Regions from separate parts of the Agrobacterium sp. DKPNP3 genome, predicted to be linked through region 4. Evidence: riboswitches for the same ligand, from Rfam matches in the RefSeq annotation. Region 4 holds a riboswitch; each other region holds the start of a gene.
What was found. Region 4 has a riboswitch for thiamine pyrophosphate ahead of ACUTJJ_RS12140 (ABC transporter permease). Riboswitches for the same ligand answer to the same signal wherever they lie in the genome.
Positions count from the first base shown of each region.

Region 1 (8,134 bases), on a different contig from region 4:
GCATATTTGTGGAAAAAACCGAAAGGCCGGTCGGCGACCTTTTCAACCTGGGTCGGAAATACCTTTGCGAATGCCCTTACCGGATTGGTCGAGGGCCGCCTTGTGAAATGAAAATTCAGCAGCCGTTGGGCAGTCTTTCGACTATGCGCCGGCGAAGGATTATTGTCCGCGAATTTGGCAAATTCCGTATAGGGCAGGAAGGGCGGGTCCGTCTCCGTGAGATGATGCTGGAACAACCCGTCGAAGTCTTCGCCAGAGAGGTGGAAGAAGCCGGCATTGTGGAAATAGTCCAGCTCCCGCTTGTCGAGATCAAGCCGGTTGATGGCGATGGTGGTCTTGCCGTGTTCTTTCCGGTAGCCCACTCCATGGGTGTCGGGCATGTAGAAGCTGTCCATCTCGATGAGGCAGATGCGGCCGCGTTCCAGTTGCGCCTCGATGTGGTTTTCCACTGTGTCGAAGATCGCAAGCTCGGTGGCGCGGACGCCATAAAGCGCCTCCAGATCCTCCAACGGCACCTTGAAAAAGGTGAACTGGTCGCCTTCGAAATCCTGCGTCAGGGTGAACCCGAACATGGCTTCCGGGGCCAAGCCCTTCGAGGCCAGCACCTCGATCCACAAATCGATGTAGCAATTGGTCTCCGGCCACATTCTCTCGGAGGAATGGAGTGGATGCTGCACATAGTTTTTTGGATCGAGACCGGGAAAAATCTGCCGCATGAATGATCAGCCCCAGAGCGTTTCCCGGACAGGCGCAGGCCATGCCTTCACGTCCAGGCCGTGATGGGCAAACAGTGCAAGCGCGATGCGCTCAAGCCCGAAGCCGACGCAGGCAGTATGCGCGACCTCGCCGTTTGCGAGATTGAGGCCCCATTTCTGGCCGAAGGCATCCTGATGGTAATTGAAGCTCATGCAGGCCGTCGGGTTGGTCGTTGATGTCACGGGGATCAGCAGTTCGAATTTCAGGTTCTGGTCGCGCTGGTTGTTGGCGAGCATCTTGCCGGCGCGGCCGAAGAAGGGATCGTTGGCAATATCGATGGTGACCTCAAGGCCGACCGCTTTCATCATCTCCACGCCGCGATCCATCCAGGTCTGGCGGAATTCGGTGACGTTCGCCTCGGTGCCCATGCAAACATATTCGCGCATGCGGAAAAGCTGCTGGCGCGCGGGGTCTCTGGAGGGCTCGTGGCGGAAGCAATAGGACTGGATGTCATAGAGACCGCCGCCGGCGGGAAGCGCGCCGCGCTTGGCGATTGTCGGGTAAAGCGGATAGCAGGCTGCTGGCGTCAGCACGATGTCGGTTGCTTTCTGGTCCTTGGTCCAATCGCCTCCCTCATCCATGGTTTTCAGCAGGCTGACATGATCCAGTTCGCAGCCGCAGAAGGAATGGACCGTGCCGGCAAGCTGCGGGAAGCTCTTCATGTAACCGCTTTTTTCGAAGTAAGCGCGGTTGATGCCGGGCGGAAAACGGATGGCCTCGGCACCGTCGGCACCACCGGTTCGGTCGATCAGCCGCTCGAATGCGGCAATGACGTCCTCAAACTGGCCACTGCGGCCATAAAGACCATCCACACCCGTTTCAATCAGCAGGCCTTCTTCGAACAGTCGATCGAGGAACGATGTTTGCATGTCCATGGTCTTATCCCAAAAGGCTCGTGTCCTGCTTGTGAACCAGCAGGAGGTTGGCGGAATTGCCGAGAATCCGGTCATTGGAAATCATCAGGCGTGCGGAATGCGCGTCGCGCAGGTGTCGGCCAAGGCTATAGGGCGTGCCGTTCTTGTAGCCCATGATGCCGCAGACCAGCATGGCGTGATCGATGATTTCAAGAATGGTTTCCGAAGAGCAGATTTTCACGTTGTTCATGGCGACGGCAAAAGCCATGGACATCAGCTTTTCCGGGTCGCTCTTGGTGTCCTCATAGGCCTTGACGCCAGCGATGACGTTGGACTTCACCACCTGCAGCTTGCTGGAAACCTCCGCAAGGCGAATAGCGCCGGGAGGGGCGGTGCCGGGCGACTTGCGGGCTGCGGCCCTGACGAAGGACTGGGCGCGCAGCACCGCGTCGGAGGCAATACCGTACCAGACGGCGCTCCACAGCAGATGCGAACTTGCAAGCATGGATTGTGCAGCGATTTCCGCGAAGGGCTTCGGGAAAATCTGCGCTGCCGGCGCTTGCCCGCGAAACAGGAAGCCGTCCGAACAGGTGCCGCGCATGCCGAGCGTATCCCAGGTGTGGGTCTTTTCGAGCGTGTACTGGTTTTTCAGGAAGACGGTCATCACCTGATCGGCGGGCGCTGCATCCTTGTGGGCGCGCGAGGTGATGAGGATCGCGTCGGCATTGCTGCCATAGGAGATAACGGTCGCATCCTTTTCCAGCTGGCAGCTGTCGCCTTCGACTTCAATCGCGCAGATCGAATTGCGCAGGTTGCCGCCGATGCCGCCTTCAGTGGTGGCCGAGGCGAGCAGCAGTTGCTCACCGGCCACCCGGCGCATGAAGCCGGTGTGCCAGGCGCTGTCCACCCCGTGTTCCACAAGACTGGAAAGTTTGATGTGGTGCATGGCGAAGATCATCGCCGTCGCTGAACAGGCCTGGCCGAGCCGGGCGCAGATATTGGCGATCTCCTGAAGGCTCGCGCCTTCGCCGCCGAGAGGAGAGGGTATCTGGATGCCGAGCAAGCGCTCTGCACGCAATGCGTCGATGGCTTCCTGTGGAAACCGACCGGCAACATCGACGTCATCCGCATGCTTGGCGGCTACGATTGCGACACGGCCCGCGCGCGCGGACAGCGTGTTATCCTGCGGCGCGACGGTCACGTTCATCAGGCTGCCTCTTTACCATCCAGAATGAGCTTAACGGTGTCTTCAATGGCCTTGATGCTGGCAAATGACTTGCGGTTCAGCAGGTTATCCGGAAACTCGATGTCGAATGCCTCTTCTATTCCCAGCATCAATTGCACGGAAGCAAAGGAAGAAAGGCCAGCCGCGTAAAGATCGGCGTCATCTGCAATCGTATCGACGGGGCTTGGAAGCTGGCCGAATTTCGCCAGTATTTCACGTATAGTCGCGTTCATTCAGACGTATCTCCCATGAATCTCACATCAGGATGGTTTGTGCTTATCGTTACGACGCAAACGATAATATTCGCCTAAGCCAATAGGTTAATTGCAACTAACGGAAGAATGCGCCATTTGGGCATCTTTGCCAAGCGCGGATCGTGGTCTTGACAAAAGGCCGGGGGTGTTTTTTCCTGTCGCCATTCACCAGGGGTGTCCCGTCAAGGGGCTGAGATTCTGCTTTCATGCGCAGTGACCCGTTGAACCTGATCCAGTTCATACTGGCGTAGGGACGGTGCAAAGACCTGAAGGCGGGCGGGCGCATGGCGTTTCGTGTCGGCACCCAGGTATTTTCCATCATTCCGGCTCGAACTGGGTCTCCACTGTCAAACTTTGGAGCCTCAAGATGAATATCGCTGCCAAGACCATCCCTCTCTCCGTCACAACCGGGCCGCATGCCGCTTCCACGAAAATCCACAAGCCGGGCATTTTGCATCCGCAAATCCGCGTGCCGATGCGCGAAATCGCCGCGCACCCGACGGCCGGCGAACCGCCGGTCACTGTCTATGATTCCTCGGGTCCCTATACCGATCCCTCCCATCCTGTCCTGATCGAAAAGGGTCTGCCGCGTCTGCGTCACGAGTGGATCGTCGCCCGCGGCGATGTCGAGGCTTATGAGGGAAGGCACGTCAAGCCGGAGGACAACGGTTTTGCTACTGGCGAGCGCCTGACGCCTGAATTTGCCGTGCGTCATCGGCCGCTGAGAGCGACCGAGGGCAAGGCGGTGACGCAACTTGCCTATGCCAGGGCCGGCATTATCACGCCGGAAATGGAATTCATCGCCATTCGCGAAAATCTCGGGCGTGAGGCAGCGAAGGAGAAGCTCGCTCGTGACGGCGAGAGTTTCGGCGCGCATATTCCTGATTATGTCACGGCGGAATTCGTGCGTCAGGAAGTGGCGGCCGGCCGTGCCATTATCCCTGCCAACATCAATCACCCGGAACTTGAGCCGATGATCATCGGCCGCAATTTTCTCGTCAAGATCAACGCCAATATCGGCAATTCCGCCGTCACCTCCTCCATGGCGGAAGAGGTTGAGAAGATGGTGTGGGCAATCCGCTGGGGTGCGGATACCGTCATGGACCTGTCGACTGGCCGCAACATTCACAATATCCGCGAATGGATCATCCGCAATTCGCCGGTGCCGATCGGAACCGTGCCGCTTTATCAGGCGCTGGAGAAGGTCAACGGCATTGCCGAGGATCTCACCTGGGAGGTGTTCCGCGATACGCTGATCGAGCAGGCGGAGCAGGGCGTGGATTACTTCACCATCCATGCCGGCGTGCGGCTGCACTACATTCCGCTGACCGTTAACCGTGTCACCGGCATCGTTTCGCGCGGCGGCTCTATCATGGCCAAGTGGTGTCTGCATCACCACAAGGAAAGCTTCCTCTATGAGCATTTCGAGGAGATTTGCGACATCTGCCGGGCTTACGATGTCTCCTTCTCACTGGGCGATGGCCTGCGTCCCGGCTCGATCGCCGACGCCAATGACGCTGCGCAGTTCGCCGAGCTGGAAACGCTGGGCGAGTTGACGCAGGTCGCCTGGGCCAAGGATTGCCAGGTGATGATCGAAGGCCCCGGCCATGTACCGATGCACAAGATCAAGGAGAATATGGACAAACAGCTGAAGACCTGCGGTGAGGCGCCCTTCTATACGCTGGGACCGCTGACCACGGACATTGCGCCGGGTTACGATCACATCACATCCGGCATCGGCGCGGCGATGATCGGCTGGTTCGGTACCGCGATGCTCTGCTATGTTACGCCGAAGGAACATCTTGGCCTGCCCGATCGTAACGACGTGAAGGTCGGTGTCATCACCTATAAGATCGCCGCCCACGCCGCCGATCTCGCCAAGGGCCATCCCGCCGCACAGGTGCGGGACGACGCGCTGTCGCGCGCAAGGTTTGAGTTCCGCTGGGAGGATCAGTTCAACCTGTCGCTCGATCCCGATACGGCGCGGTCCTTCCATGATGAGACCTTGCCGAAGGAAGCGCATAAGGTCGCGCATTTCTGCTCCATGTGCGGACCGAAATTCTGCTCGATGCGGATTTCCCACGATATCCGCGCTGAGGCGCAGAAGGAGGGGCTGGAGGCCATGGCCGCACGTTTCAAGGAAGGCGGCGAGCTTTACATGCCGCTTCCGACTCCCGCGAGCGCCGAGTAAATGCGTGTTCTCGTCAAGGGAACGGGGGTCGCCGGTTTGACGGCGGCCTTCGAACTGGCGCGGAGGGGCGTTGTTGTCGCGGTGTCTGAGCGCGCTGCCGCGCCTTTTCGCGGGGCGTCGTTTTATGCGGGCGGCATGCTGGCGCCCTGGTGTGAGCGCGAAAGCGCGGAAGAACGGGTTCTGACGCTGGGCAAGGCCTCGCTTGGCTGGTGGGATGACGCGACACCCGGTCTGGTGGTTCGCAACGGAACGCTGGTCATCGCGCCCGCTCGTGACAAAGCGGAGCTTTCTCGTTTCGCATCCAGGACGAGCGGCTATCGCTCGGTGAATGAGGCCGAAATCGCCGATCTGGAGCCCGATCTTGCCGGTCGCTTCCGATCAGGGCTCTACTTTGCGGATGAGGGGCATCTCGATCCGCGCCTTGCACTGCAGTCACTCTACGAGCAGCTTTGCGGAATGGGGGTGCTGTTTCATATGGGCGTTTCGGTGGATGAACAGCGGTTCGACCGAGTGGTGGATTGCACCGGATCTGCGGCAGTGGGAGAAATTCCCAGCCTTCGCGGCGTGCGGGGAGAGATGCTCTACCTCGCCACGTCGGAGGTTTCGCTTTCCCGTCCCGTCCGCCTGCTGCATCCGCGCATTCCGCTTTACATCGTGCCGCGCGAGCCGGGGCGTTTCATGGTGGGTGCGACGATGATCGAGACGGAGGATGCGGGCGCCATTTCGGCCCGCTCGATGATGGAATGTCTCAATGCCGCCTATGCCGTGCATCCGGCCTTTGCGGAAGCGGGCATCATCGAGACCGGCACGGGCGTGCGTCCCGCCTATCCCGACAATCTTCCCAAAGTCACGGAGGATGGTCGGACCATCTGCATAAACGGCGCGCACCGACACGGTTTTCTGCTCTCGCCCGCGATGGCGCGGCAGGTCGCGCGGATTATTTGCTAAAATCTATCTCATAAGGAACGGGATCATGAAACTTCTGGTCAACGGCGACGAGCTTGATATCGCCGCTGAAACGCTGGCTGGTCTGCTTGCCCGCCTCGATTACGAAGGCGAGTGGCTGGCAACGGCGGTCAATGGCGATCTGGTGCATTCGGAAGAACGCGCCAGCTACGTGCTGAGAGCTTTCGACCGTGTCGAAATCCTCTCGCCGATGCAGGGAGGTTGAGACCATGCTGACGCTTTATGGCCGCGAGGTATCTTCCCGCCTTCTCCTCGGCACGGCGCGCTATCCATCGCCCGCCGTGCTCGCGGATGCGGTGCGGGCGAGCGATACGGATATTCTGACGATTTCGCTGCGCCGGGAAATGGCGGGGGCTAAGAAGGGCGGCCAGTTTTTCGAGCTGATTCGCGAATTGGACCGCCATATCCTGCCCAACACCGCCGGGTGCCACACCGCCAAGGAAGCGGTGCTGACGGCAAAGATGGCGCGCGAGGTTTTTCGTACCAACTGGATCAAGCTGGAGGTCATCGGTCATCACGACACGCTGCAGCCTGATGTCTTTGCGCTTGTCGAAGCCGCGAAAATCCTCTGTGATGAAGGGTTCGAGGTGTTTCCTTATACGACCGATGACCTGGTCGTGGCGGAAAAGCTGCTGGAGGCGGGATGCCAGGTGCTGATGCCCTGGTGCGCGCCAATCGGCAGCGCCATGGGGCCGCTCAATCTGATGGCGCTGAAGTCGATGCGGGCGCGTTTTCCTGATGTGCCTCTGATTGTCGATGCCGGCATTGGTCGGCCGTCTCACGCCGTCACTGTCATGGAGCTTGGCTACGATGCCGTTCTCTTGAACACGGCGGTGGCGGGCGCAGGAGACCCGGTCGGCATGGCCAAGGCTTTCGCCCGCGCAATTGAGGCCGGCCATCAGGCATACCTCGCCACTCCGCTGGAGCCACGGGATATGGCCGTTCCTTCGACACCGGTTATTGGGACAGCGGTTTTTTCCTGATTATCGTTCGGGTCGACATCAGGCACGTGGCGTTTGGCGTTGACAGCGTCAGATGGTGGCGAGATACCGGGAGAAAAGGGAAACGGCATGACGCTACTCACCAATCTTCTGACGGATATTTCAGGCGTTTCGGTCGGCAATGTCACCGATCTTTCCCTTGGCTCCGGGGTGACGGCGATTGTTTTCGAAAAGCCGGTCATTGCCTCGGGTTCTGTTTTGGGCGGCGCGCCGGGCGGGCGTGATATCGGCCTGCTCGATCCGGCGATGACGGTGGAAACGGTGGATGCCTTCGTGCTGTCGGGCGGCTCGGCCTTTGGGTTGGATGCGGCAGGCGGTGTTCAGGCCGGGCTGCGGGAGATCGGCCGCGGACTTCAGGTGGGTTCTACCCGCGTACCCATCGCGCCACAGGCGATCCTCATGGATCTGCTGAACGGCGGTGACAAAAATTGGGGATTGCATTCGCCCTATCGCGAGATGGGATATGCAGCTTTCAAGGCGGCGCGTGCGGCGCCTTTCGAACTCGGGACGGCCGGCGCCGGAACCGGGGCGACGACCGCGACCTTCAAGGGAGGGCTCGGCTCGGCAAGTGCTATCAGTTCCAGCGGTTATAAAGTGGCAGCTATTGTCGCCGTCAACGCGCTTGGCTCGGCAACCCTTGGCGCGAGCCGCCACTTCTGGTCGGCGCCGTTTGAAGTGTCTGGCGAGTTTGGCGGAAGCGGGTTTCCGCAAAGCTTTGAACCGGACGATACCGGCTTGCGCCTGAAGGGCGTCAACCTCACGGCAACGACCATCGGCGCGGTCGTGACGGATGCCGCACTCACGAAAGCGCAGGCGCATCGCCTTTCCATCACGGCGCATGACGGGCTGGCCCGCGCCGTGCTTCCCGCCCATCTGCCGAGTGACGG
Region 1 covers NZ_JBQYSN010000005.1:82,369-90,502, forward strand. The annotation lists gene ACUTJJ_RS02800 (DUF1839 family protein) at 1-716, opposite strand, end outside; gene ACUTJJ_RS02805 (amino acid--[acyl-carrier-protein] ligase) at 723-1,631, opposite strand; gene ACUTJJ_RS02810 (acyl-CoA dehydrogenase family protein) at 1,636-2,817, opposite strand; gene ACUTJJ_RS02815 (acyl carrier protein) at 2,817-3,068, opposite strand; TPP riboswitch at 3,250-3,361, shown strand; gene thiC (phosphomethylpyrimidine synthase ThiC) at 3,457-5,280, shown strand; gene thiO (glycine oxidase ThiO) at 5,281-6,228, shown strand; gene thiS (sulfur carrier protein ThiS) at 6,254-6,451, shown strand; gene ACUTJJ_RS02835 (thiazole synthase) at 6,456-7,229, shown strand; gene ACUTJJ_RS02840 (P1 family peptidase) at 7,317-8,134, shown strand, end outside.
Region 1: it holds a riboswitch for thiamine pyrophosphate, as region 4 does, so the genes downstream of both, thiC (phosphomethylpyrimidine synthase ThiC) here and ACUTJJ_RS12140 (ABC transporter permease) in region 4, are expected to answer to the same signal.

Region 2 (7,579 bases), on a different contig from region 4:
GATGACGAAACCTTCCGGCACATCGAAACGAATGCCGAGCGTGCCGTGCAGGAATGTCTGGCCGCGGACATAACCTTCCTGCGGACTGTCGCCGTAGAGCAGGCCGTCTATGCCATCGAGGAACCAGTCGCGGCCACGATCCCCGACCTGGCCTTCCTGGCCGAAGGCGCGCGCATGGCGGCGTGCAAGCTCGATGCGCTGCGGCGTGTTGGGGTGGCTGGAAAGGAAATCGAGGCTCTGATCGTTTTCAGGGTCGGCCGAGGAAAACCGCGCATAGGCCGCCATGGAATCCAGGAACCGAGGCGAAGCAAAGGGGTCGTAACCCGCCTCGCCAAGCATGCGCACGCCGATGACGTCCGCCTGCAATTCCTGCTGACGGGAAAACGCCGCGAGCCGCAGCTTACCGCGCGCCAGAGCCTGCTTGCCGGCGAGATCGCTCGAAAGCACCTCGGCGACGACGCGGCTGGCAATGACCTCCGCCTCTTCGCGGCGTTGGCGTTCGATGCCATGATTGGCGGTGACGTGGCCCATTTCATGCGAAAGCACGGCTGCCACTTCAGATGCATCGTTGGCAAGCGCAAGAAGCCCGCGCGTCACGTAGAGATACCCACCCGGCAGCGCAAAAGCGTTGATGGCTGGCGAGTTCAAGATGGTAATGCGGTAAGACTGCTGCGGATTCTCCGAGACGGCCGTCAGCGCCCCCGCAATGCGGGCGACAAGCCGCTCCGTCTTCGCATCGCGATATTCGCCACCGTAGCTCGCCACGATGCGCGGATGCTCACGCGCGCCCATCTGGGCACGAGGATCGTTCTTCTGAACCTGTTCCACGGTCTGCGGATTGTCCGAAGGACGCAAGGTGGATTGGTAGGCAGGACTGAACAGGGACTGGCAGGATGATAGCAACACCGCGGACGCCGCCAACGCGGAACAGGCAGCAACCATTCTCCCGGAACGGCGACGTCCTGACCGGGAAATGAGCCCCCCCTGTGCAGTCATGCTATTTCTCATTCTCTCTGCCTGCCCCTAACGTTCCTGATCATCCGTTAATTGCAGACCAGAATAACAGATTCGCCCCAAAGGGCGATGAATGCCAAAACGGTAAAAACGATCCATCCAGTGCGGAATATTCCTGAAGAACCCAATACTTCCCATCTTTTCTCGGGCAACAACTAGAAACTGGCAAGTGCAAATTCGCGTCATTGAAGTCACCCGAAGCGATTGCCAGCGGCACGCGTCGAAAATAAGGCGGTCACCCGTTCAGGAAACTGTCAACCGCCTTCACATTTTGTGTGACAAAGAAATCTTGGGTCGACCCCGTATAGACAACGCGGCCTTGATCAAGAAAAACCACCTTCTGCGCCAGCTTTTTGATGTCTTCGGGATGGTGCGTGACAATAATCACTGTGTTTTTTGTTTCATGATGCAAGTCGAGCAGGAGCGACGTCATGCCGGCCCGCAGGCCCGGATCGAGGGCCGCAAAAGGCTCATCAAGCAGCATGACCGGCTTTTTCCTCACCAGTGCGCGCGCCAGCGCCGCTCTCTGCCTCTCTCCGCCGGAAAGCGTGCCCGGCAGGCGTTTGTCGAACCCGGTGAAACCGACCCTTGCCAGTGCCACCTCGATCCGTTGCCGGTCTTCCGGTCGCAGTCGCAATCCAGGGCTCACACCCAAAGCAACATTGGTGAAGATATCGAGATGGGCGAAGAGATTGTTGTCCTGAAAGATCGATGAGACCGGTCGTTCGGAAGGATCAAGGCCTGTTGCATCACGCCCATCGATCATCACGCGACCGGAATCGGGTTCCTCGAAACCGGCGACGAGATTGAGAAGCGTCGATTTGCCTGAACCCGATGCGCCGACGACCGCAATGATTTGCCCTTGCGGGAAGGTGCAGTCCAGCCGGAAATCCTGCGTTCCGAGTCGCAGCCTGACCTCCTCCAGCTTCACTGCGAAATCTTTCTCCGTCATATGTTGGCCCTTGCGGATTGGGATTGTCGTGAGACGCCGCCCGCGGCCAGCAGCAGGCAGACGACCCCGAGAAGGAAGGCATAACCGGCCGCGTCGTTTGTCCGGTAGCTGCCCATGCTGCTATAGACCAGCCAGGGCAATGTTACAAAATCCTCCGAACCGAACAGCGCGACCGCGCCGAGATCACCCAGCGACAGAGCCATGGCGAAGGAGAACGCCATGGCGAGCGGTCGCCACAGGACCGGCAGATCGGCAATCCTTAATCGCCTCACGCCCTCAAGGCCAAGACTGGCAGAAAGCCGACCAGTGCGCAGGAAATGACTGGCAAAGGCTGGCTCCAGCACCCGCATGGCAAGCGGCAAAGCCATCAGCACGTTGATGAGCGCCACGAGAAAGGGCGCCTGAAAGGTGGCATCGCCAATACCGCGCAACAGCAAAAACCACCCGCTGCCCAACACGACCGGTGGCACCAGCAGCACGAGCGAAGACCCGGCACCAAACATGGCCGACAGGGCGCGCAGGGGCCGCCACACCCGCCGCCTCAAGCCTATCGCCTGACGCGCGCCGATGATCGCCACGCAGCAGACGATGACGAACGTCGCCGAAAGCATGGCGATTGCAAGGCTGGTCATCGCCGCCCGCCGGAAAATTGGCGCGGACAGAAGGCGCGGCAGGTCGGAACTCAGTCCCGAGACGGCGATGGCGATAAGCGGCAGGCTAATGAAGAGAACGGCAAGAGTGATAGCCCCACCATCCCATAGATGGACACCAATGCCCCGGCCGTCGAACCGGCGAAGGGGCCGGCCAAGCGACGGAATCTCGGCCTCAGCGGAAGGAAGGAGCGCAAGAAGGCCAAGGAGAATGGCGGTGAGCGCAATTTGCAAGACAGACAGCGCGATCGCCCGCTGCGGATCGAAATCGAACCGCAGGGCCTGATAGATCGCCACCTCAAGTGTGGTGGCGGCCGGTCCGCCGCCCAGCAGCAGCACGAGCGTGAAGCTGGTCGCGCACAACATGAAAACGAGGCCGGCGATGCCGGGCATGACCCGAGCGACCGCTGGCCATTCGATAAAACGGAAAGTCGAAACCGGCCCCATGCCGAGACTTGCCGCCATGCGCCAATATTCGCCCGGAATCCGCTCCAGCGTCGCCAGCATCAGCCGGATCGAAAGCGGAAGATTAAAGAACACATGGGCGATGAGGATGCCGGAAAGACCGTAAATGCTGAACGGCTCGTCAAGGCCGGCGGACGTCAGGACGGTGTTCAACAACCCCTGCCTGCCCCAGATGGTGATAATGCCGAAGGCGCCGACGATGACAGGCAGCCCCATCGGCACCGCCATCAGCCTGATCACCCAGATCCGCCCGGGAAAGGCCCGGCGTCGGCCAAGCGCCAGCGCTACCGGCAGCCCCAAGACAATGGAAAAAACCGTAGAGAGCGTTGCCTGATATAGTGTGAAACGCAGGATACGCAGCGTATAGGGATCCATCACCCCGGCGGCCGATCCTCCCGCATCGAAGGTAAAAAGGGCTGCGACAGCGAGCGCCATGAACAGGAAAACGGCGGCAAAAGCCGCCGTTCCGAGGATGATCGACCGTCGATAATCCCGACGCAACATCATGCGGAAGCGTGCCTCTTGCTCAGTTCATGCTCATGGCGGCAAGCCATTCGTCGATCCACACTTTGCGGTTCTTCGCCACCTCTTCCGGATCCATCAGAAATGTCTTCTGCGGCACCACAAGCTTTGAAAACGCCTCCGGCAGCGGCTTGGAGGTGGCCGCGGCCGGCATCATCCAGTTGTTTTCGGGAATGGCATCCTGAAAGCCCGGCGTGAGCGTGAACGCAAGGAACTGCTTTGCCAGCTCCTTGTGCGGCGCATTTTTGAGAAGGCCGGAAACCTCTATCTGGATGTAGTGACCTTCAGAGAACGGCGCGGCTTGGTACCGATCAGTTTTTTCAGCAACCATGTGATAGGCAGGAGAGGTCGTGTAGGACAGCACCATCGGCACCTCACCCTTGGTGAATAGGCCATAGGATTCTGACCAGCCCGGCGTGACGGTCAAAATGCGCTTTTTAAGCTTCGCCCAGGCTTCAGGGGCCTTGTCGCCATAGACGGACTTTACCCACAGCAGCAGCCCAAGCCCCGGCGTGGAGGTGCGGGGGTCCTGAATGACGATTTTTTGCGAAGGATCCCCTTCCACCAGCTCTTTCAGGCTTGCCGGCGGTATCTTGACGGTCTGCGTGTCGTAGATGACGGCGAAGTGACCATAGTCATAAGGCACAAAGACATCGTCCTTGTAACCGCCCGGCACCTTGGCAGCCGAGGCGTCAATTCCGCTGACATCAAAAAGCCCGGTCTGTTTGGCTTCCGCGATGAGATTTGTGTCGAGACCAACCACGACATCGGCTTTGGACCCAGTGCCTTCGAGCTTTAACCGGTTGAGCAGCGCGACACCATCCGCCACACCGACGAAATTGACCGTGCAGTTGCAGACCGTCTCAAAAGCTTCCTTCACTTTAGGGCCTGGACCCCACTCCGAAACAAAGCTTTCATAGGTATAAACAGTGAGCTCTTGTTTGTCCTGCGCCTCAGCAAAACCGAGCAGAAGCAGCAAAGCGACGATGACAGAATTCGGAAAAAAACGACGGCGCACGGGCATCTCCTCAAACAAAAAGGGAAATAGCCGCCTGTCCAAAAGCCGTCTAATCCCTCCGCCGGTATGAACCGGATCAGGTTCTTCGGGTTGGCAAGCCTCTCAGCCTTCTGCACAAAAGCGCACAAGACACCCCGTTAGATCAAGATGATGGTGTAGTCCCCTCGCCTTATCTTGGCAAGATGGCTCGTCTCAGCCCTGCTGCGTCATATGCACGAGTTCCCAGACATGCCCGTCGGGATCCTGGAAGCTGCCGGCATACATGAAGCCGTGGTCCTGAACCGGCTTCCAGCCGTTGCCACCAGACGCGAGGGCCGTTGCGATCATCCGGTCGATTTCCTCGCGGCTGCCGGCGGAAAGACAGGTTAACACCTCGGTGCTGCTTTTGGCGTCGGCAATCTCACCGTTGATGAAATCGCGAAAACGCTCTTCCTGAAGAAGCATCACGAAGATGTTCTCTTCTACGATCATGCAGAGCGTGCGGTCGTCGGAATATTCCGGATTGAAGCTGAAACCGAGTGCCGTGAAGAAGTTTCTCGATACTTCGATGCTCTTGACCGGCAGGTTGACGAAAATCATGCGCATTTCAGACCTCCTCCATGAAGAGCGGGCATAGAACGTCAATTCCGCCTGTGTGTCAAAGCGCGGATGGACCAGTTACGCTGCATCAGCCCTCCAGCTCCTCGCGCAGCATCTCAAGCTCCAGCCATTCCTCTTCCATGGCCTCCAGCTTGTCACGCAGCTTTTCCATTTCCTGCGCCAGTTTGTTGAAGGTCGTCTGGTCCTTGGCAAAGAGTTCCGGGTCAGCCATACGCTGTTCCCGTTTTGCGATCTCTTCCTGGGTCTTCTCAATCTCCTTCGGCAGATTTTCGAGCGCGAATTTCTGCTTGAAGGAGAGTTTACCCTTCGTCTTTGCAGGCTCCTGCGATGCCGAGGCGGAAGATGACGCTTTCGCCTTTTCCTGCTTCTCCGCCTTGCGCTTTTCGTCCGCAGCACCCTTGCGCTGCGCCATCATGTCAGAATAGCCGCCGGCATATTCGATCCAGCGCCCGTCAGGCTGGTCGGGATTAACAGGCGCGATCGTGGAGGTCACGGTGCGGTCGAGAAAATCGCGGTCGTGGCTGACGAGGATGACCGTGCCGGAGAAGCCGGCAACGATTTCCTGCAGGAGGTCGAGCGTTTCGATATCGAGATCGTTGGTGGGCTCGTCGAGGATCAGAAGGTTGGTCGGCCGCGCCAGAATACGCGCGAGAATGAGGCGCGCGCGTTCGCCACCGGACAGGTTGCGAATGGGCGTGCGGGCCTGTTCCGGCTGGAACAGGAAATCTTTCATGTACCCCGTCACATGCTTCAACTCGCCGTTAACGAGCAGGTTTTCCCCGCGGCCATCGGTCAGATAATGCGCGAGCGTATCGTTCGGGTTGAGATCCTCGCGCTTCTGGTCGAGCGTCGCGATCTCCAGATTGGTGCCGAGCTTCACCGTGCCGCTATCCGGCTCGAGCTGGCCCGTGAGCATCTTCAGGAGCGTCGTCTTGCCGGCACCGTTGGGGCCCACGAAACCGATGCAGTCACCGCGATGGACACGCAGCGAAAACGGCGCGACGATGACGCGCTCGCCATAGGCCTTGGTGATGCTGTCGGCCTCGATGACGAGCTTGCCGGACTCTCGACCCTCCGTCACGGTTGCCTGGACGGAGCCCTGCGGCCCCTTATGGCCGCGATATTCCGCGCGCATTGCCTGAAGCTCGCCGACGCGACGCATGTTGCGCTTTCGCCTTGCGGTCACACCGTAGCGCATCCAGTGTTCTTCGCGCTCGATGGCCTTGCCGAGCTTGTGCTGCTCCAGCTCTTCTTCTTCCAACACCTTGTCGCGCCATTCCTCGAAATGGGCAAAGCCACGGTTGAGGCGGCGCGACTGGCCGCGATCGAGCCAGACGGTGGAAGTCGAGACCTTTTCGAGAAAGCGACGGTCGTGCGAAATCAGCACCAGCGCACTGCGTGTCTGCTGCAACTCGCTTTCCAACCATTCGATGGTCGGCAGGTCCAGATGGTTGGTTGGCTCGTCCAGCATCAGAATATCGGGTTCCGGCGCCATGACGCGGGCCAGGGCCGCCCGGCGGGCCTCGCCGCCGGAAAGGCTCTCCGGATTTTCCTGTCCGGTGAGGCCAAGATGTTCGAGAAGATAGGTGACGCGATAGGGATCGTCGCCGGGCCCGAGCCCCGCTTCGGCATAGGCCTGAACCGTATCGTAACCGGCAAAGTCCGGGGCCTGTTCGAGATAACGGATCGTCGCGGCCGGATGCCGGAACACCTCGCCCGACTGCGCCTCGACGAGACCCGCGGCAATCTTCATCAGCGTGGACTTGCCCGAGCCATTGCGTCCGACAAGGCAGATGCGGTCGCCCGGCTCTACCTGAAGATTGGCGCCGTCGAGCAGCGGGGTCACGCCGAAGGTCAGCTTGATGTCATCGAGTTTCAGAATTGGGGGTGCCAAGGCATCAGGCTCCGGTCAGATCATAGGGGCGGGCAAGCACGATGGCTTTTCCGCTTTTCAGCGAGAAATGCACGAGCCCGCCATTCGCGACATTGGAAATAGTGCGGGAAGAGCCGAAAGCAAGCGCAAAATCGTCCAGCGGATAGCGCACATTGCCGATATCGAGCCCCTCAAGGGCCGTAAAGCCGGCAACAGAGAACAGCGAAGCGGGCGGCAGATCGATATCCATCGAACCGGGGAGCAAGGGGCGTGCCTCTTCTTCGCCGGATGTCAGTGTCACTTCAAGACCACGCTCGGCGAGCGCCACCGCATAAAGAAGGTGCTGAAGTGCATGGTCGCTGCGTGGGCCGCCCAATGCGCCAACGAGCACCAGCGACCGAGCGCCGCGGGAAAGCGCCTCCGAAACGGCAATCTCCCCATCCGTCACGGCTTTTGCGGCCGGATACGGCTGCCGTTTGACATCG
Region 2 covers NZ_JBQYSN010000023.1:634-8,212, forward strand. The annotation lists gene ACUTJJ_RS09025 (M48 family metalloprotease) at 1-942, opposite strand, end outside; gene ACUTJJ_RS09030 (thiamine ABC transporter ATP-binding protein) at 1,250-1,966, opposite strand; gene thiP (thiamine/thiamine pyrophosphate ABC transporter permease ThiP) at 1,963-3,588, opposite strand; gene thiB (thiamine ABC transporter substrate binding subunit) at 3,608-4,621, opposite strand; TPP riboswitch at 4,658-4,768, opposite strand; gene ACUTJJ_RS09045 (VOC family protein) at 4,814-5,206, opposite strand; gene ACUTJJ_RS09050 (ABC-F family ATP-binding cassette domain-containing protein) at 5,289-7,115, opposite strand; gene ACUTJJ_RS09055 (thiamine diphosphokinase) at 7,120-7,579, opposite strand, start outside.
Region 2: it holds a riboswitch for thiamine pyrophosphate, as region 4 does, so the genes downstream of both, thiB (thiamine ABC transporter substrate binding subunit) here and ACUTJJ_RS12140 (ABC transporter permease) in region 4, are expected to answer to the same signal.

Region 3 (8,134 bases), on a different contig from region 4:
GAAGCTCCGAGGTTGCTGACAGCAACTATCTTGGAGTGGCTTTCCAAATTATCGCACTAAAAAACATGCGTAATTTCAAATTTGGGTGCCAGTGCTAACCGCCCGTAACTCGATTGCTATCGCCGGTCCGCGGTCGACTTTTGCTCCGCTGGCCCTTTGCCTTGCTTCAGCCGAACACAAGGCCACCATCGACAATGAGGTTTTGGCCCGTCACGGCCCTCCCCCACGGACTGACAAAAAATAGCACGGCATCTGCCGCCTCTTCCGGCGTGGTAACACGGCGCAGCGGCGTGCTGGCTGCGACCAGGTCGAACACTTCCTCTGGAGTCGCACTGCTCGCTGTTGTCGTCCGAAGCAGACCACCAGAGACCATGTTTACTGTGATACCGTCTGGCCCGAGTTCGGCCGCGGCGGTGCGGGTGAGCGAAAGGAGCGCGGCTTTAGCGGCGGTGTAATCGTGGTAGGGGACAACAGGATTCTGGAATAAGTTCGTGCCAATCGTCACGATTCGACCAAAGCCAGATGCTGCCATGCCGGCTCGCACCGCCTGTATCAGGTTAAGCGCGCCCTTTAGGGCGGTATCGAGTTGCCCCGCCATGTCCTGCCATAAGAGATCGCTGAGCTTAGGCCGCGCATCTCCATTGAAGCTGAAATCGGTCAGTGCATTGTGCACGACCGTTGTTGGTGCACCGAACCCATCAGTCACCTCGGCAACCAATCGGTTGACGGCGTCTGTATCCCGAATATCGGCCTGGAAGGCGCGTGTTCGATCGCCGAGACGGTCCGCCAGCGCTTCGGCTTCCATTCGGCTGGTGCGATAATTGATAGCCACTTTTGCGCCTTCACGTGCGAGAGCTTCGGCAATCGCCGCGCCAAGGCCACGTCCGGCGCCGGTTACGATGACCGTCTGCTTACTGATATCAAGTGTCATGCCTTTCATCCTTCCTGATTGCGCTATAGCGCATGAAAATGTTGCCTCGGCCTATGGCCGGAACCGATGTGGAGCGTACCCACCTTGGCGACATAGGCTTTGGCAGCCGCCATCGCTTGGCTGAGTTGCCCCCCCGTTGGCGAGTTCGACGGCGAGCGCGCTGGAGAGGGTGCAGCCAGTGACGCGCGTATTAACTGCCTGAACTCTCGCTGCCTCGAACCAGACCGTGCTGGATGGGTCAGAGCCGGCGATCGAAAGAATGTCGCATATCACCCTTTGACCTTTCTGATTCGTTCCGCGATAAGCGCAGCCTCTGCGCGTGGATCCGGCCTGCCACATATGGCCGAAACGACTGCAAGCCCTTGGGCGCCCGCTCTAAACACCTCATCAACATGCCCGGCTTTCAGGCCTCCGATCGCCACCGACGGGACCGGGCATATTGAAATTAACCTGGCCAATCCGTCTAAGCCGATTGGCTGCTTGTGATCAGGCTTGGTCGGCGTTCCGAAGACAGGACCGATGCCGGCGTAGTCGACGAGATCGACGTCCACTGCGGCAGACAGCGTTTCCGTCTCGACGGAGAGGCCAAGGATCATGGAAGGGCCGATCAGTCTGCGGGCTCTGCGCGCATCCATGTCCTCCTGACCGATGTGCAGACCGTCGGCGCGGATAGTGATCGCCGCCTCGACGTCATCGTTAACTATGAGTAATGCGCCGGTGCCCGCCAGCGCTGCCTTCAGCGCGTGGCCGGTTTCGATTATCGCCGCCGTGTCGGCGTGCTTGTCGCGCAATTGCACGATCGTTGCGCCACCGGCTACCGCGGCGCGGGCCGTCTCTACCATGCCGACTTCGGCGCAGAGATCAGGATCGAGAACGAGATAGAGCGAGAGGTCGAAGCTTTTCATGCCGCACGAATCCTTGCCTGTCTGTCGAGCGTCGGGCCATCAAGGGCGGAAAGCGCGTCAAGGAAACGCCACGCAAAGGAGCCCGGGCCATCCGCTTGGCGCGCCGCGTTTTCGCCTGCCACTGCGAAGATGGTGAGCGCCGCGACAGAGGACACAAGCGGATCGGTCGGGAAAACCGCCGCTAAAGCACCAACGAGGCAGGTGAGTGAGCATCCCAGCGCCGTGACTGCAGGCATGAAACGCGACCCACCTTCGACAACGAAGGCCCGCTCGCCATCGGTAACGAAATCGATCTCGCCAGTGGCAGCGACGACCGCCCCGTGTGCTTTCGCGAGGATGCGGGCAGAGGACTGCGCTTGCTCTACCGGATCGCGGCTATCGACGCCTTGCCCGCGACTGGTGCCACCGGCCAAGGCAATGATCTCGGAAGCGTTGCCGCGAATGATAGTCGGGCGATGGGCCAGTAGCGCATCGACCGCCTGGCGTCGGAAACTCGTCGCATAGTGCGCCACAGGATCGAGCACCCAGGGCTTTCCAGCACGGTTGGCGGCATCTGCGGCGCTGCGCATGCCTTTCATCCAGCCTGCTGACAGCGTGCCGATGTTGATAGTCAATGCGCGGGCGATGCCTGCGAACTCGCTCGCTTCTTCCTCGGCATGGACCATGGCGGGAGAAGCCCCGGCGGCGAGCAGCACATTGGCGGCGATGTTCATTGCCACGAAATTGGTGATGTTCTGGACGAGCGGCGGATCGGCGCGTAGCGCCGTCAGTAGGCTTCCGGGCGAGGTCTGCTGCATGTTGCTCCTTTCGAACGGAGCAAGACGCGGGAGCGGAACGCAAAAGCCTGCGAAGATCCCGAGCGACTCCCTCCGCCAGCATTATCTGGTTCAGGTTCCAAGGGTACTTCTCAGCCCGCCTTTCGACGAACGCCCCTGTCTCTCAATGTGTTCGTTGTTGCAGAGAACCGAACGATTGTCACTTTAAAAAGCAGCCAGCCCGGCTGGGACTCAGCGAGTTATTGCAAGCTGGTTTATGTTGCTTCTTCATGATTGAAGTATGATTCCGACGACTCGGATTTCCCAGCGAGGAAGCTATAAATAGGATCGGGTTAGATCTCCTCAGGAAAAATCCTGCGCTATTTCTTTGCAAGGTTAGCGAGCATATCCTTGTGTGCAAGGCTGTGCATTTAAGTGCGTTGACTTCATGTGTCGTGGAAAACCGAGGCTAGCGTCCACGCTCTGCGCCCCCGTTGACCTGAATGATCTGCCCAGTGATATGTGCAGCCTCAGCAGAGGCAAGCCACCCAATCGTATGAGCGATATCTGCGGGGATGCCGGCCCGGCCGTTCATCGTTTCGGCAATCTTGGCCTGATGCAGCGCATCAGACAGAGCTGTACCAAAGAAGCCCGTCTCGGACACATAGCCGGGCGCAATTGCGTTGACCGTGATGCCTTTGCCGCCCAGCGACTTGGCAAGATCGAAACAGTAAGGATGCAGGGCTGCCTTGGCACCACCGTAGCAGCCATTTCCTGAGCCGCGATAGGCCGCGATCGAGCTCAGGAGAATGATGCGTCCTCCCGGAGACCGCAATTGTGGCAAAAGAGCTTCTGTGAGAAGGACAGCGGCAAGCGTGTTGTTGCGGAAATTGTCGTTCCAGCGGCGGGCCACACCCGCCAATCCGTCAGCATAGGTTTCAGCCGGAAATTGACGCAGCACGTGACCGCCCGCAGCGTTGACCAGCACGTCAAGGGTCGTAAGCCGGTCCGATAGATCAGCTTTAATGGCCTCAACCTCCGGCGCGTTTCCAAGATCACCCGCAATCACCAAGACATTCGGTGCCTGCGGAAACTCGCGCGCAATTGCAGCTGCGGCATCCTCCAAAACGGACTTCCTTCGGCCAATGATGGCCACTTGCGCACCGCGTTCCGCAAAATATCGCGCCGTCGCCAAACCGATACCGCTGCCGCCGCCGCTGATAACAACTGTTTTGGTCATGATGTAAGCTCCGTGGATGAGGTCGATTTGGTGTTCAGCCAGACCGGCGGCGATGATCCCAGTTTCGGGGCGGGAAGATCCCAGCCCATTGTGACGCCATCAATTGCAGCAGGCGGTCGCAAACGCCGCGCCGGTCCCCAACCGGTGCGCTCGATTGCATCCGACAAGTCTTCCTGCTGTTCTGGCAAGAACGCCGTCGTATCGGCGGATTGGTGGCCAGCGGACACCAGCAATTGTGCGGTGCGTGCCAGCGATGCGCGGGCTTCGAGGACGCGCCCGGTGCGCAGTCTTTCGGTCAGGCCTCGAACTACCGCGGCGGCCATCAAGTAACCTGTCCCGTGGTCGATGGATTGTCCGGGCAACGGCGTCGGGCGATCACGACCCATCAAACGCATGCCAGTATCGGCGATCCCGGTACTCATCTGAATGAGACTGTCGAAGCCGCGTCGTCCTTTCCACGGACCTGTCCAGCCATAGGCGTCAAGGCAGACGTCGATCAAGTTGGGATTGATTGCCCGACGCTGTGCCGGATCGAAGCCGAGGTCTGCCAGCGCCCCCGGTCGGTAGCCATGGACGATCACGTCGGCCCCGGCGATCAAATGGGAAAGTCGGTCGCGCCCTTCTGCGGTCTTCAGGTCAAGTCGCGCGCAGCGTTTGCCAAGGACAACTTCTGGGACCGTCCCGGGCTCCTCCCATCCAAAGGGATCGATCCGCAAAACATCGGCACCAAAGGCTGCCAGGAAGCGTGTTGCAACAGGACCGGCGAGGATGCGTGTCAGATCAAGCACGCGGATGCCCTGAAGTGGGCGTTCCGCCATCGGGGTCCAGTGCGCTGGGGTGGCGGCAGTTGTCCACGCAAGGTGTATCAGTGGCTCGGCGTTCACGGCTAGCCCTTGCGGGTGTTCAGCCCATGCCTGTTGTGTACGCATTGATGCTGCACACCCACCACGTTCGACGATCGCGGCCTCAAGATCGGCCGCGTTCCATTTCTCCACAGCCTGCTCGACTGAGCTTTTATCGATAGGTGTTCCGAGAACGGACAGGACGACGTCGCGGTGGTGGGGCGCATTCGTGTGCAGCCGGATCCAGCCGTCAGCGGCCTGATAATCACCAGCGATCGGGTCCCATTGCGGTGGCAATGACCAATCCTGCGGGCGGAGGGATGTCAGAAACCAATAGGACGCAAGTCGCCGGTCGATCCCGACCGTCGGAAGAGCGCCCGATGCGACAGCAGACAACTCCGCTACCGCAAGACTGGCAACCCCGATCGTTGCAGCTGCCAGTTCGGTGACGTGGAACGCTGACGGAAGCACACCAATTCCTGAAAATTTGATGTGTTTCAATTCATCGGGGTCACCCCCGATGGACGTCCACGACGTTTGTAGAAGCTTGTTCGGAGACGGTTTATCTGAGGTTGGGTTTGGCCCAAAAGCAAAATTGTCAGGCATGGCAGCCTCCCAAATGGAAGATATTGCATCCATCGCCACGCTAGAATAATTGTCAACGTTGATTAATCTTGTCAATATAACTTTGAGGGTCTGCAATGCCTCGTTACATGTCCTCCAGGGAGGCGGCAGCCTATTTGCGGGTGTCTCTGCAGACACTTTATGCCTATGTCAGCCGAGGCTTGCTTCACGCGGAAAACGGGCCCGGCCAGCGTGAAAGCCGCTATCTTGCCACAGATGTTGAGCGCCTCAGAGACAGGAAGGAAAAGGGCCGTAAGCCAAGGGAAGTGGCGAAAGCAACGCTGAGTTTTGGCCTTCCTGTTCTGGAGTCGGCGATCACCCTTATCGAGAACGAGCGCCTTTACTATCGTGGCCTCGATGCATTGGAGATAGCCCGTACGCACAGCGTCGAAGAGGCGGCGGCTCACCTCTGGCAATGTGATATCTCTGCGTTCGACCGTTCCGCGCCCTCTTCTGACAGTTCTCTTTTGGTCGTGATGGATAACTTCCGGGGACGGCGTGCGGAAGAGGTGCTGTTGCCACTCTTCACGCTGGCAAGTGACGATGCCAGAACTGCGCTGTGGCAGACATCGCAGCAACGCCTGGCGGAAGGTAGTATTGATCTTGTGCGCATCCTGGCTGGATGCTTGCTGGGCACGGAGCCGAATGCAAAGCCACTTCATCAGCAATGCGCAGACGTCTGGGGCATCGATAGCCGCGGGGCGGACCTCATTCGCAGGGCCCTCGTTCTTTGTGCTGACCATGAATTGAACGCATCAAGTTTCACGGCGCGTTGCGTTGTATCGACCGGAGCAAGCCTGAGGGCCGGCATCATCGGGGGATTGGCCGCATTGACGGGCGGCCGCCATGGGGCGACCACCGCTCGCGGTGAAGCGCTTTGGGACGAGGTCGTAGGTGATGAAATGGGTACGAAGATACGCCAGCGATTAGCACGAGGCGACGACATTCCCGGTTTCGGCCATCGATTGTATCCTTCCGGAGATGTTCGCGCGGCAGATCTACTGGCGTCCATGGCACCCCTCGACCGCGATTGCCAGGAACTCATACATCATGGACACGATTTAACGGGGGCCCGACCTTCCATAGATTTTGCGCTGGTAGCCCTACGGCGCCACCTTCGGTTACCGCTCGGTGCGGCTTTCGGCGTGTTTGCCTTGGGCCGCTCGATCGGCTGGATTGCACATGGTCTGGAACAGCGACGCAATCCCGACATCATTCGGCCACGCGCGGCTTACACGGGGCATATACCATCTGACGTAGATCCCCATTATGGAGTGCCTCGGTAAGAAACGTAGACCTGCAAGGGTAAGCGCCAGCTTTGCGGACAGTTGAAGCTGACCTAATTTGGCTTTAGATCCTTTAGCACCCTATTTGGCACATCATTGTAAATGATTACCGACGACACATAGGAAAGCGGGACTATAGGACAAGGCGATGCGGCGTCCAGCTTATCTCTTGTCACCATTGTGGAGATCTCGCTAGATCGGCGTCGTTTCTGTAGCCATGATGAAGTTGGTGCCAACTCGGATTTGTCGCGATTTCTGAGCGACTTTAGGGAACCTCTCGGGAGAGAACGATGAAGCGAAATATTGACAATGCAGAACATTACAATTGGGGCTCGGAGTGCGATGGCTGGATCCTTTCGCCTCGCCCGGAAATGATGGTTATCCAAGAGAGGATGCCGCCAGCTACAGCTGAAAAAAGACACTACCACAACGTCGCCAGACAATTCTTCTACGTTTTATCTGGAGAATTGACTATGGAGCTCGACGGAACCTACCATTCTATACCAAGTATGTCCGGTATCGAAATTCCTCCTTTGGGGCGTCATCAGGCGCGTAACGATAGCGATGCAGATGTACACTTTCTTGTCATTTCCAGCCCCACGACGCGCGGCGATCGTGTTGATCTCGAATAAAGTGGTAACTGGGGCGTTTACTTATCAATGGTACTGACCCGGGAAAACAATGTCCTGATCGACGAGGACATTGAATTTGTAGCCTGGCCGGATCTGCAGCGTCGGCTGCACCTCCATGTTCCGCTGGATCGTCCGGTCCGCAACGCGTCCGAAAGTCTCGGCAAAATTGCGCCGTGCCGCGTCAGATGCCGTATCCTGCGTGGCAAGCGTTGAGCTCTGCGGCACGGCCATATCAATGCCCGTCCCGATGAGCGCAATCATAACAGCTGAGCCGAAGGTTTTCAGATATTGGTTGTTCACCTTGTCCTTGAACCCACCATAGCCTTCCGCATCCGCGCCGGCCATGCCGCCGATCTGCAATGTCGAGCCGTTCGGAAAGATGATATCGGACCAGACGACGAGCACCCTGCTCTGCCCGAATGAGACTTTGCTGTCATAGCGACCGAACAGTTTCGTGCCCTGCGGGATCAGCAGCCGATGCCCGGTCGCGCTGTCATAGACATTCTGGCTGACCTGTGCGGTGATACGCCCCGGTAGGTCTGAATTGATCCCTGTTATCAACGTCGCCGGAATGACCGAGCCTCGTTTCAGTTCGTACAGGGACTGCTGTGGCACGACGCGGTTTGGCAGGTAGCCGAGATCCTTTAGGTCTGCGTTGAAGAAATTTTCCTTGGCGCTTTGTCCGTTCGGATCGACATTCTGGCCGCCGAGACCAGCGCGTAGGGCCGCGGCATAAAGGTCGGAGGCGTTTGCGCTCGCGGCGGCTGTCGTCGTCCGGCCCCCCGCGCCCTCATCTCTTTCCGACCGCGCTTCCAGCTTGCCGCGATCGATGGCAAGCGGCGCGTCGTAGGCGGTGTCTCGCGCCTGCATTCGGGCCATCCGCTGGCGCTGCTGCTCGCGAAGAATCTGTTCCTGTTGC
Region 3 covers NZ_JBQYSN010000013.1:31,561-39,694, forward strand. The annotation lists gene ACUTJJ_RS06000 (alpha/beta fold hydrolase) at 1-60, shown strand, start outside; gene ACUTJJ_RS06005 (3-oxoacyl-ACP reductase) at 167-931, opposite strand; partial or broken gene ACUTJJ_RS06010 (bifunctional hydroxymethylpyrimidine kinase/phosphomethylpyrimidine kinase) at 955-1,153, opposite strand; gene thiE (thiamine phosphate synthase) at 1,201-1,836, opposite strand; gene thiM (hydroxyethylthiazole kinase) at 1,833-2,633, opposite strand; TPP riboswitch at 2,684-2,780, opposite strand; gene ACUTJJ_RS06025 (SDR family NAD(P)-dependent oxidoreductase) at 3,061-3,831, opposite strand; gene ACUTJJ_RS06030 (CoA transferase) at 3,828-5,375, opposite strand; gene ACUTJJ_RS06035 (citrate synthase family protein) at 5,375-6,583, shown strand; gene ACUTJJ_RS06040 (cupin domain-containing protein) at 6,874-7,215, shown strand; gene trbI (IncP-type conjugal transfer protein TrbI) at 7,240-8,134, opposite strand, start outside.
Region 3: it holds a riboswitch for thiamine pyrophosphate, as region 4 does, so the genes downstream of both, thiM (hydroxyethylthiazole kinase) here and ACUTJJ_RS12140 (ABC transporter permease) in region 4, are expected to answer to the same signal.

Region 4 (8,134 bases):
CGGTGTTGGCGGCTTACGCGTTGGCTCGGCTGAACCTTAAATACCGGGCGCTTATCCTGTCGCTCATCATCGCCGTTTCCACCTTTCCGCTGGTGACGCTGCTTGTGCCGCTGTTCGAAATCATGCGGGCGCTCAATCTGCTCAACAGCTGGACGGCGCTGATCCTACCCTACACGGTGCTTTCACTGCCGGTGTGCACGCTGATGCTGGTTTCCTTCTTCGAAAGTATTCCGCGCGATCTCGAAAACGCTGCCATGATCGATGGCTGCACCCGCATCGGCGCGCTGTTCAAGGTCGTCGTGCCGCTCTGCGCGCCGGGTGTCTTCACCGCAGGCATCCTTGCTTTCGTGAATGCCTGGGACGAGTTCCTGCTGGCGCTCTCCTTCAATTCCAACCCTGCGCTGCGCACACTGCCCGTTGGCATCCAGCTTTATCAGGGGGAGTTCGCTTTCCCCTGGCCGGTCATTTCGGCAGCGTTGGTGGTCGGCATTGTGCCGGTCGCGATCCTCATCGTCATCTTCCAGGAACGGGTTGTCTCTGGCCTCACCGCCGGCGGTCTCAAGGGCTAAAAGGTTAAGTCATGCATTTCGAAAAGACCCACGATGGATTTACGCTCTCAATCGGCAACCGCGCCATCCTGTCCCATTCGCCCGATAAGCCCGCCTTCTTTGCCGGTTTGGGCAAGGAGCGAATGGAGATGTACCGCGGAAATTTCGATATCGAAGACTACGTCATCGAAAGGACTGCCCTGCGGTATGCCGAAGTCAGCGACGGCGCAGTAACGCTCTCATCTGAGAAGGGTCAGGTGCCACGCCTGCGCCTGACACTGGACGGTCATGCAATTCGCATGACAGCGCTGGACGACACTATCAACCGCCTCTGGCTGCGTGTCGTTGCTGAATCGGATGAGCACGTCTGGGGCGGAGGCGAACAGATGTCCTATTTCGACATGCGCGGCCGCCGTTTCCCGCTCTGGACCTCAGAACCGGGCGTCGGCCGGGACAAGACGACCGAAATCACCTTCAAATCCGACGTCAGCGGCAGGGCCGGCGGCGATTATTACAACACCAACTATCCGCAGCCCACCTACCTCTCTTCGCGCAAATATGCCCTGCACGTAGAAACGAGCGCCTATTCCGTTTTCGATTTCCGCAATGGCGATTTCCACGAGATCGAGATTTGGGCCATCCCCGAAAAAATCGAGCTTTTCGCCGGTGACCGGTTTACAGACATTGTTTCAGCCCTGTCGCTGCGGTTCGGGCGGCAACCCGAATTACCTGATTGGGTCTATAATGGCGCGATCATCGGTTTAAAGGATGGCGTCAACTCTTTCGCCAGACTGGAAAAAATCCGCGCTGCCGGAACGAAGGTTTCAGGCCTCTGGTGCGAGGACTGGGTGGGACTTCGCCAGACATCCTTCGGCGCGCGGTTGTTCTGGGACTGGCAGGCAAACGAAACCCGTTACCCGCATCTGCGCCAGAAAATCGCCGAGCTTGCGGATCAGGGCGTCCGGTTCCTCGGCTATGTGAACCCCTATCTTTGCGTCGACGGCCCGCTCTTTCCTGTCGCTGAAGCGGCCGGTTATTTCGCCACCGACGCCGAGGGCAAAACGGCGCTGGTGGATTTTGGCGAGTTCGATTGCGGCGTGGTCGACTTCACCAACCCGGCTGCCGCTGACTGGTTTGCAGAGGCGATCATCGGCAAGAATATGCTGGATTTTGGCCTCTCGGGCTGGATGGCCGATTTCGGCGAATATCTGCCGATCGATATCAAGCTTGCGAACGGCGTCGACGCCAAGCTGATGCACAATGCCTGGCCCACGCTCTGGGCCGAGGTCAATGCGAAAGCCGTGGAAAGCCGCGGCAAGACCGGCGAAGCCCTGTTCTTCATGCGCGCGGGCTTCACCGGCGTGCAGGCCCATTGCCCCCTCATCTGGGGCGGCGACCAGTCGGTCGATTTCTCCCGTCACGACGGCCTTGTCACCGTCATCTGCGGCGCGCTCTCATCCGGGCTCATGGGCAACGCCTACCACCACTCCGATATTGGCGGCTACACCAGCCTTTTCGGCAATGTGCGGACGGCGGAACTCATCATGCGCTGGACGGAGATGGCCGCCTTCACCCCGGTTATGCGCACCCACGAGGGCAACAGACCGCGCGACAACCTGCAGATCGATCAGGATGAAGCGGTTCTTTCCCATTTCGCCCGCATGAGCGCGATCTATGTCGCGCTCGCTCCCTATCTGAAATCGCTTTCCGCCGAAGCGGCAAAGACGGGCCTGCCGGTGCAGCGGCCGCTTTTCCTGCATTACGAGAACGAGTTGCAGACCTATGCCATTCAGGACTGCTATCTCTATGGCGAGGACATGCTGGTCGCACCGGTCTGGAAGGCGGGCGAAACGCAACGCTCGCTCTACCTTCCGGGTGACGGCGAATGGGTTCATCTCTGGAGCGGCGCGCATTATCTGGGCGGACGGGAGATATCCGTCGAAGCGCCACTCGGCGAGCCCGCGGTATTTTATCGCGCCGATAGCAATCACCGTCAGCTATTCGAACGGCTTCGCACCATCGACTAAAAAAGGCTTTGCCCCTTGCGTCACCCCGTCAGGCGGGGTGACGTGATGGCCTTCTTGAAAAGCGCGGTCATCGCGTCGCTGATACCCTGCGACGGGCTGACCTCGAAGAACAGGCCAGGCGAAGCGCATTGCTGCATGCGTGTGCCGATTTCCGACTGAAACGGCTTAATCCAGCTATTATACCAGTCGTTGGTCGGCAGCGGGAGATAGGTGGTGTAGAGCACGGCGATGCGAAAACCCTTTTCTTTCAGCTTCGTGCAATATTTGAGGTCGATCGGTTCCTGACAGCGACCGCCCGTCGTTTTTTTGGTGCAGGTCGAGGGCTTGTAACTATCGCCGACGCCATCGGTCACGAAGAAGACGATCTTCTCCGGACTCGCCGAACTCGCGCCTGTGCCGGAGTTACCGATCTTGTCCCCGATCTGGGTCAGCGCCCGGTCGAAATCCGTCTGCTGGTCGTTGTTGAATCCCTGCTTGGGGATAGACATCAGGTCAACTTCGGCGGCTTTCTTCTTCGCCGTCGCCAGATCCGATGTCAGTGGCACGACTTCAAGTAGCTTCGTATCTTCGGCTTTTTCTCCAAAGGAATAGACCGCCATACGATATTGATTGCTGCTTTTGCGCATGGACTTCGCCGTATCCATAAGGCTCGCTGTCGCCTTTGCGACCACATTGATGCGCGTGGTCACGCCGAGACGTTTTGCCTTGTAGTAATAGCTGTTGGTATCCACCACACCGTCCTTCACGATGTGACAGGCGAAAGCGCATTTATCGCTCGTATTTGCGACCATGGTGGCGACATCGGTCGGGGTCGCGCCCACACCCATGGACGGCGTGTTGTCCAGAAGCACGTAAAAATCGCTGTAGGTTTCCGTTTCATATTTGGCGGTGGCAGAGCCAGAAACCGTGAAGAGATCTTTTCCCAGTATCTTGGAAAGCGTGGTATCGACAGAGGCCCTGAAGTTGACGGAAGACACAATCGCATTGCCGTTTTTTGTCACCTCTATATCGAGAGACAAAAGCGAATAGTCGGGATTGGCTCGCTCATTGCTTCTGAAAAATGCGGCGCCTTCGTCGCCGCCAAGCGTAATGACGCCATCTGCGGACATCTCCTTTGCCTTGTGAACGCTTGACGAGCTATCGGAGACCACCGCCAGAGCCGCCGCATCCGCCGCCCTCTGCAGGTCGGATTTTACGGTCATGCTGTGCGTTACATCCAGCGCAACGCCAGCAGTACCGATGAGCGGCACCAAAAGCAAAGCAGTTAGAATTCCGAAATTACCCGATCTGTCCTGCCAGATATTTTTCAAGTTTGCCCCCAAAGCGTTTGGAGACAGAACTTAGAAAAAGACCGTTGAAAGGCAGTTTCGAAGGATAACTAATTTTCGATAAATCTAATTTCCTAAATAACTAAATGTCGATCCGATAAGCCTTCCGCTATGCTGGTCATCACCCGGTCAGGCGTGGCGAGCTGATCGCCTTCTTAAAAAGCGCCGACATGGCCTCGCTGATACCCTGCGAGGGGCTGACTTCGAAAAACAGGCCAGGGGAGGCGCAGGCTTGCATGCGTGGGCCGATCTCCGTTTCGAATGGTGCGATCCAATTATCGTAGTGCTGATTACCAGGAAGCGGCAGATACGTTGTGTAAAGCACGGCAATACGGAAGCCTTGTTTTTTGAGGTTGTCGCACAGCTTGGTGTCTATGGGTTCCTGGCAGCGTCCATTCCAAATCTTTTTCTTGGTACATGCGGCTTTTGCAGCATCGGCCACGCCATCCGACACGAAGAAAAGGATTTTTTCAGGTGTAGCGGAACTCGCGCCATTTCCCGACGTTCCCATCTTCGGTATTATCCTCGTCAGTGCACGGTCGAAATTCGTATGCTGGTCGCTTTTATAATTGTGGCCTGGAACTGACATCAACTCAATTCCTCTGATCTTTTTTTTGGCCGCCTGCAAATCCGAGGTACGCGAGACAATCTCCGGAAGGTCCTTGTTAAAAAAGGCATCCTCTGCTGTCTTTCCGAAAGTGTAGACAGCAATGCGATACTGATCAGGTTTTTTGCGCGTGTCCTGAGCTGTGTCCATCAAACTCGCAGTCGCCTTTGCAACCACGTCGATGCGCGTCGTCGCGTTGATGTATCCCTTCGCCTGCGGATCCTTGTTTTTGAGCCGGAAATAGCTGCTGTTGGGATCGGAAGATCCGTCCGCCAACGTGACATGGCAGGCGAACTGACAACCGAGGGCGGCTTTCATCGTTGCCACATCGGCGGGCGTTGCGCCGACGCCCATGGAAGGCGAGTTGTCGAGCAGCAGATAGAAGTCGGTATAGGTTTCCGTCTCATATTTGGCAGTTGCGTTGCCGGAGACAGTCAGGAAATCCTTTCCCAGGACTCTGGAGAGCGTTGTATTAAGCGAAGCCTTAAAACTCAATGACGATTCGATCACGGTGTTATTCTTCTTCACCTGTATATCGAGCTCCAATAGGCGATATTCCGGGTTCCCCCGCTGATTGCTGTGAAAAAAAGCTTCAGCCTCTTCCTTTCCAACCGAAACGACGCCGTTGCTGGCCATTCGCCGTGCAGCCTCGGCACTGGCTGAACTTTCCGCAACCACGGCCAGAGCCGCAGAATCCGCTGCCATCTGAAGATCGGATTTCACGCTCATGGCTCGAACGACATCCAGCGCAACGCCGGCGGATCCGATGATCGGTATGATCAGCAGAGCACTCAGAATCGCAAAGTTTCCAGACTTGTCCCGCCAGATGTTTTTCAAGATCAGCTCCGAATTATCAGAATTCGGATGAGGTTTATTTCAGTGTCGTTGCGATATAGTTTATCTATATAACTAATTACCAATAAATCCGATATTACTAATAACTATATTTAAGTAATATATAGAAGACCCATGATCTGTCGGCGGAGCCGTTGACATTTTTAGATCATGTCTTACAAAACAAGCTCTTCCGAGGGGAGCACCTGACGGTGCTGAGATGGCGACGAGCCGGACCCTTGAACCTGATCCGGGTCATGCCGGCGTAGGAACGGAACTGTCGCGCCTTCAAGGGGCTGCCCATTCTCTTCTCCGCTATGCTTGATCTATGTGATCGTCACATCTGGAGACGACGATGACGCTGAACACTTCCTCCCTTCGCACGTGGTGCGTTTGCGTCTGAGGACCGGCTCATGCGTGCCACCCATGCGCTGAATGGTGTCGGTCTTCTGCTGCTTCTCTGGCAGGCGGGAACATGGCTGCTTGCGCCGCCGCGTTATATTCTGCCACCGCCCGCCGATGTCGCCGCCGCCTTTTGGCGACAGCCCGGTTTCCTGTTCGGCCAGGCCATGGTGACATCAGGCGAAATGGCGCTCGGTCTCGCGGCAGGCGTTGCCGCTGGTATTCTCGTTGCCTTCACGATTGCGGCCACCCCGCGCTTTGGGCGGCTTGTCTGGCCCATGGTTCTGGTCTTACAGGCCTTTCCGGTCTTCGTGCTCGCTCCCATCCTTGTCCTTTGGTTCGGCTTCGGCATGGCCTCGAAAGTCGTGATGACCGCGGTTATCATCTTCTTCCCCGTCGCTTCGGCTTTCACCGATGGCCTCAACCGCACGGACCGCGCCATCCTCGACGCCGCCTCGCTGACACAGGCGAGCCATTGGCAGATCCTCACACGGCTGCGCGTGCCACTGGCAGTGCCCTCGCTGATTTCGGGCTTGAGGGTCGCCGCACCACTCGCCCCGCTCGGCGCCGTCATCGGCGAATGGGTGGGCGCATCGGCGGGACTTGGTTTCGTCATGATCCAGTCCAATGCCCGTATGCAGACAGATACCATGTTCGCCGCCATGCTCATTCTGGCCGTCATGGCCGTGCTGCTCAGGCTGATCGTCGACCGGGCGACAGCCAATCTGGCCCCCTGGGCCAAGGAAACAGAACACACCATTCCATTCAGATATTTCCGGAGACTGTCGGCACCATGAAACGAACGCTTCTTTCCATCGCCATCGCCGCGGCAAGCGTGCTTGCGCCCATGCAATCTGAGGCCGCCGAGAAGCTGACTGTGTTGCTTGAATGGTTCGTTAACCCTGATCATGCCCCGATGGTGATAGCCAGGGAGCGCGGCCTGTTCACCGAGGCCGGGCTGGAAGTGGAACTGGTGCCGCCAGCCGATCCCTCCGCAGTGCCGCGCCTCGTCTCGGCGAAACAGGCCGATATCGGCGTACATTACCAGCCGAACCTTTATCTCGACCACGAAGCCGGCCTGCCGCTCGTCCGTTTCGGCACGCTGGTGGAAACACCGCTCAACACCGTTACGGTTCTCGCCGATGGGCCGATCAAGAGCCTGAAGGACCTGAAAGGCAAAAAGGTCGGTTTTTCCGTTTCCGGGTTCGAGGATGCGATGCTGAAGCGCATGCTGGAGAAAGACGGGCTGACGAAGGACGATGTCGAACTCGTCAATGTCAATTTCTCACTCTCGCCATCGCTGATCGCCGGCAAGGTGGACGCCACGCTTGGCGGTTTCCGCAATTTCGAACTGACTCAGATGAAGCTAGAGGGCCATGAAGGACGATCTTTCTTTCCCGAAGAAAACGGGGTGCCTGCCTATGACGAGCTGATCTTCGTCACTCATCGCGACCTCACCAAAGACAGCCGCCTGCCGCGTTTTCTTTCTGCTGTCGAACAGGCCGCGATCTACATTACCAACCATCCGCAGGAGGCCTGGCAACTCTTCATCAAGGCCTATCCGAACCTTGATGACGCGCTGAACAAGCAGGCCTTTTTCGACACGCTGCCGCGTTTTGCGAAGCGCCCGGCAGCACTCGACCGCACCCGATACACCCGTTTCGGCGCCTTCATGCAGCAGATGCAGCTGATCAAGCAGGCCCCCGCAGCGGAGGATATTGCCGTGGAGTTGCAACAGCCATGAGCGGCGATTTCCCGACAGCGGCAAAGGCCGCCGAAATTCTGGACCGCGTGCGGCAAACGCGCCCACGCGTCCATTGCCTGATGAATACCGTGGTGCAAAAATTCACCGCCGACGGCATCACCGTCGTCGGCGGCATTCCCTCCATGACGACCTCACTCGAGGAAATCGAAAGCTTCGTTGCCAGGGCGGATGCGTTGACCGTCAACCTCGGCACGCTGGATTCGGAGCGACGTAAGGTCATTCGCATCGCGATCGAAATCGCAAATGCATCTGGCAAGCCGTGGATCGTCGACCCCGTGCATGTCGACTATTCGCCCTCGCGGCTGGCGTTCGCGCGCGAACTCATTGCGCTTTCCCCTACCGTTGTACGCGGTAATCACGCCGAAATGACCCTGATCGGCGACGTCCCCAACGTCGTCAGGATCGAGACCGGTCCTGTGGATCATCTTGGCGATGCAACGCGCAGCGTGAGGATCGTTAACGGCCACCCCTGGATGGCAAAGGTCACCGGTACGGGTTGCCTCTCGGGCGGTGTCATCGCCGCCTTCATGGCGGTGGAGAAAGACGCGCTGGCGGCGGCGGCTTCTGCCCTTGCCGTGACAGGCGTCTGCGCCGAACTCGCCGCCAAACAGGCGCGCGGCCCG
Region 4 covers NZ_JBQYSN010000036.1:18,374-26,507, forward strand. The annotation lists gene ACUTJJ_RS12120 (carbohydrate ABC transporter permease) at 1-569, shown strand, start outside; gene ACUTJJ_RS12125 (alpha-glucosidase) at 581-2,575, shown strand; gene ACUTJJ_RS12130 (pilus assembly protein) at 2,596-3,885, opposite strand; gene ACUTJJ_RS12135 (TadE/TadG family type IV pilus assembly protein) at 4,025-5,347, opposite strand; TPP riboswitch at 5,531-5,633, shown strand; gene ACUTJJ_RS12140 (ABC transporter permease) at 5,758-6,543, shown strand; gene ACUTJJ_RS12145 (ABC transporter substrate-binding protein) at 6,540-7,490, shown strand; gene ACUTJJ_RS12150 (hydroxyethylthiazole kinase) at 7,487-8,134, shown strand, end outside.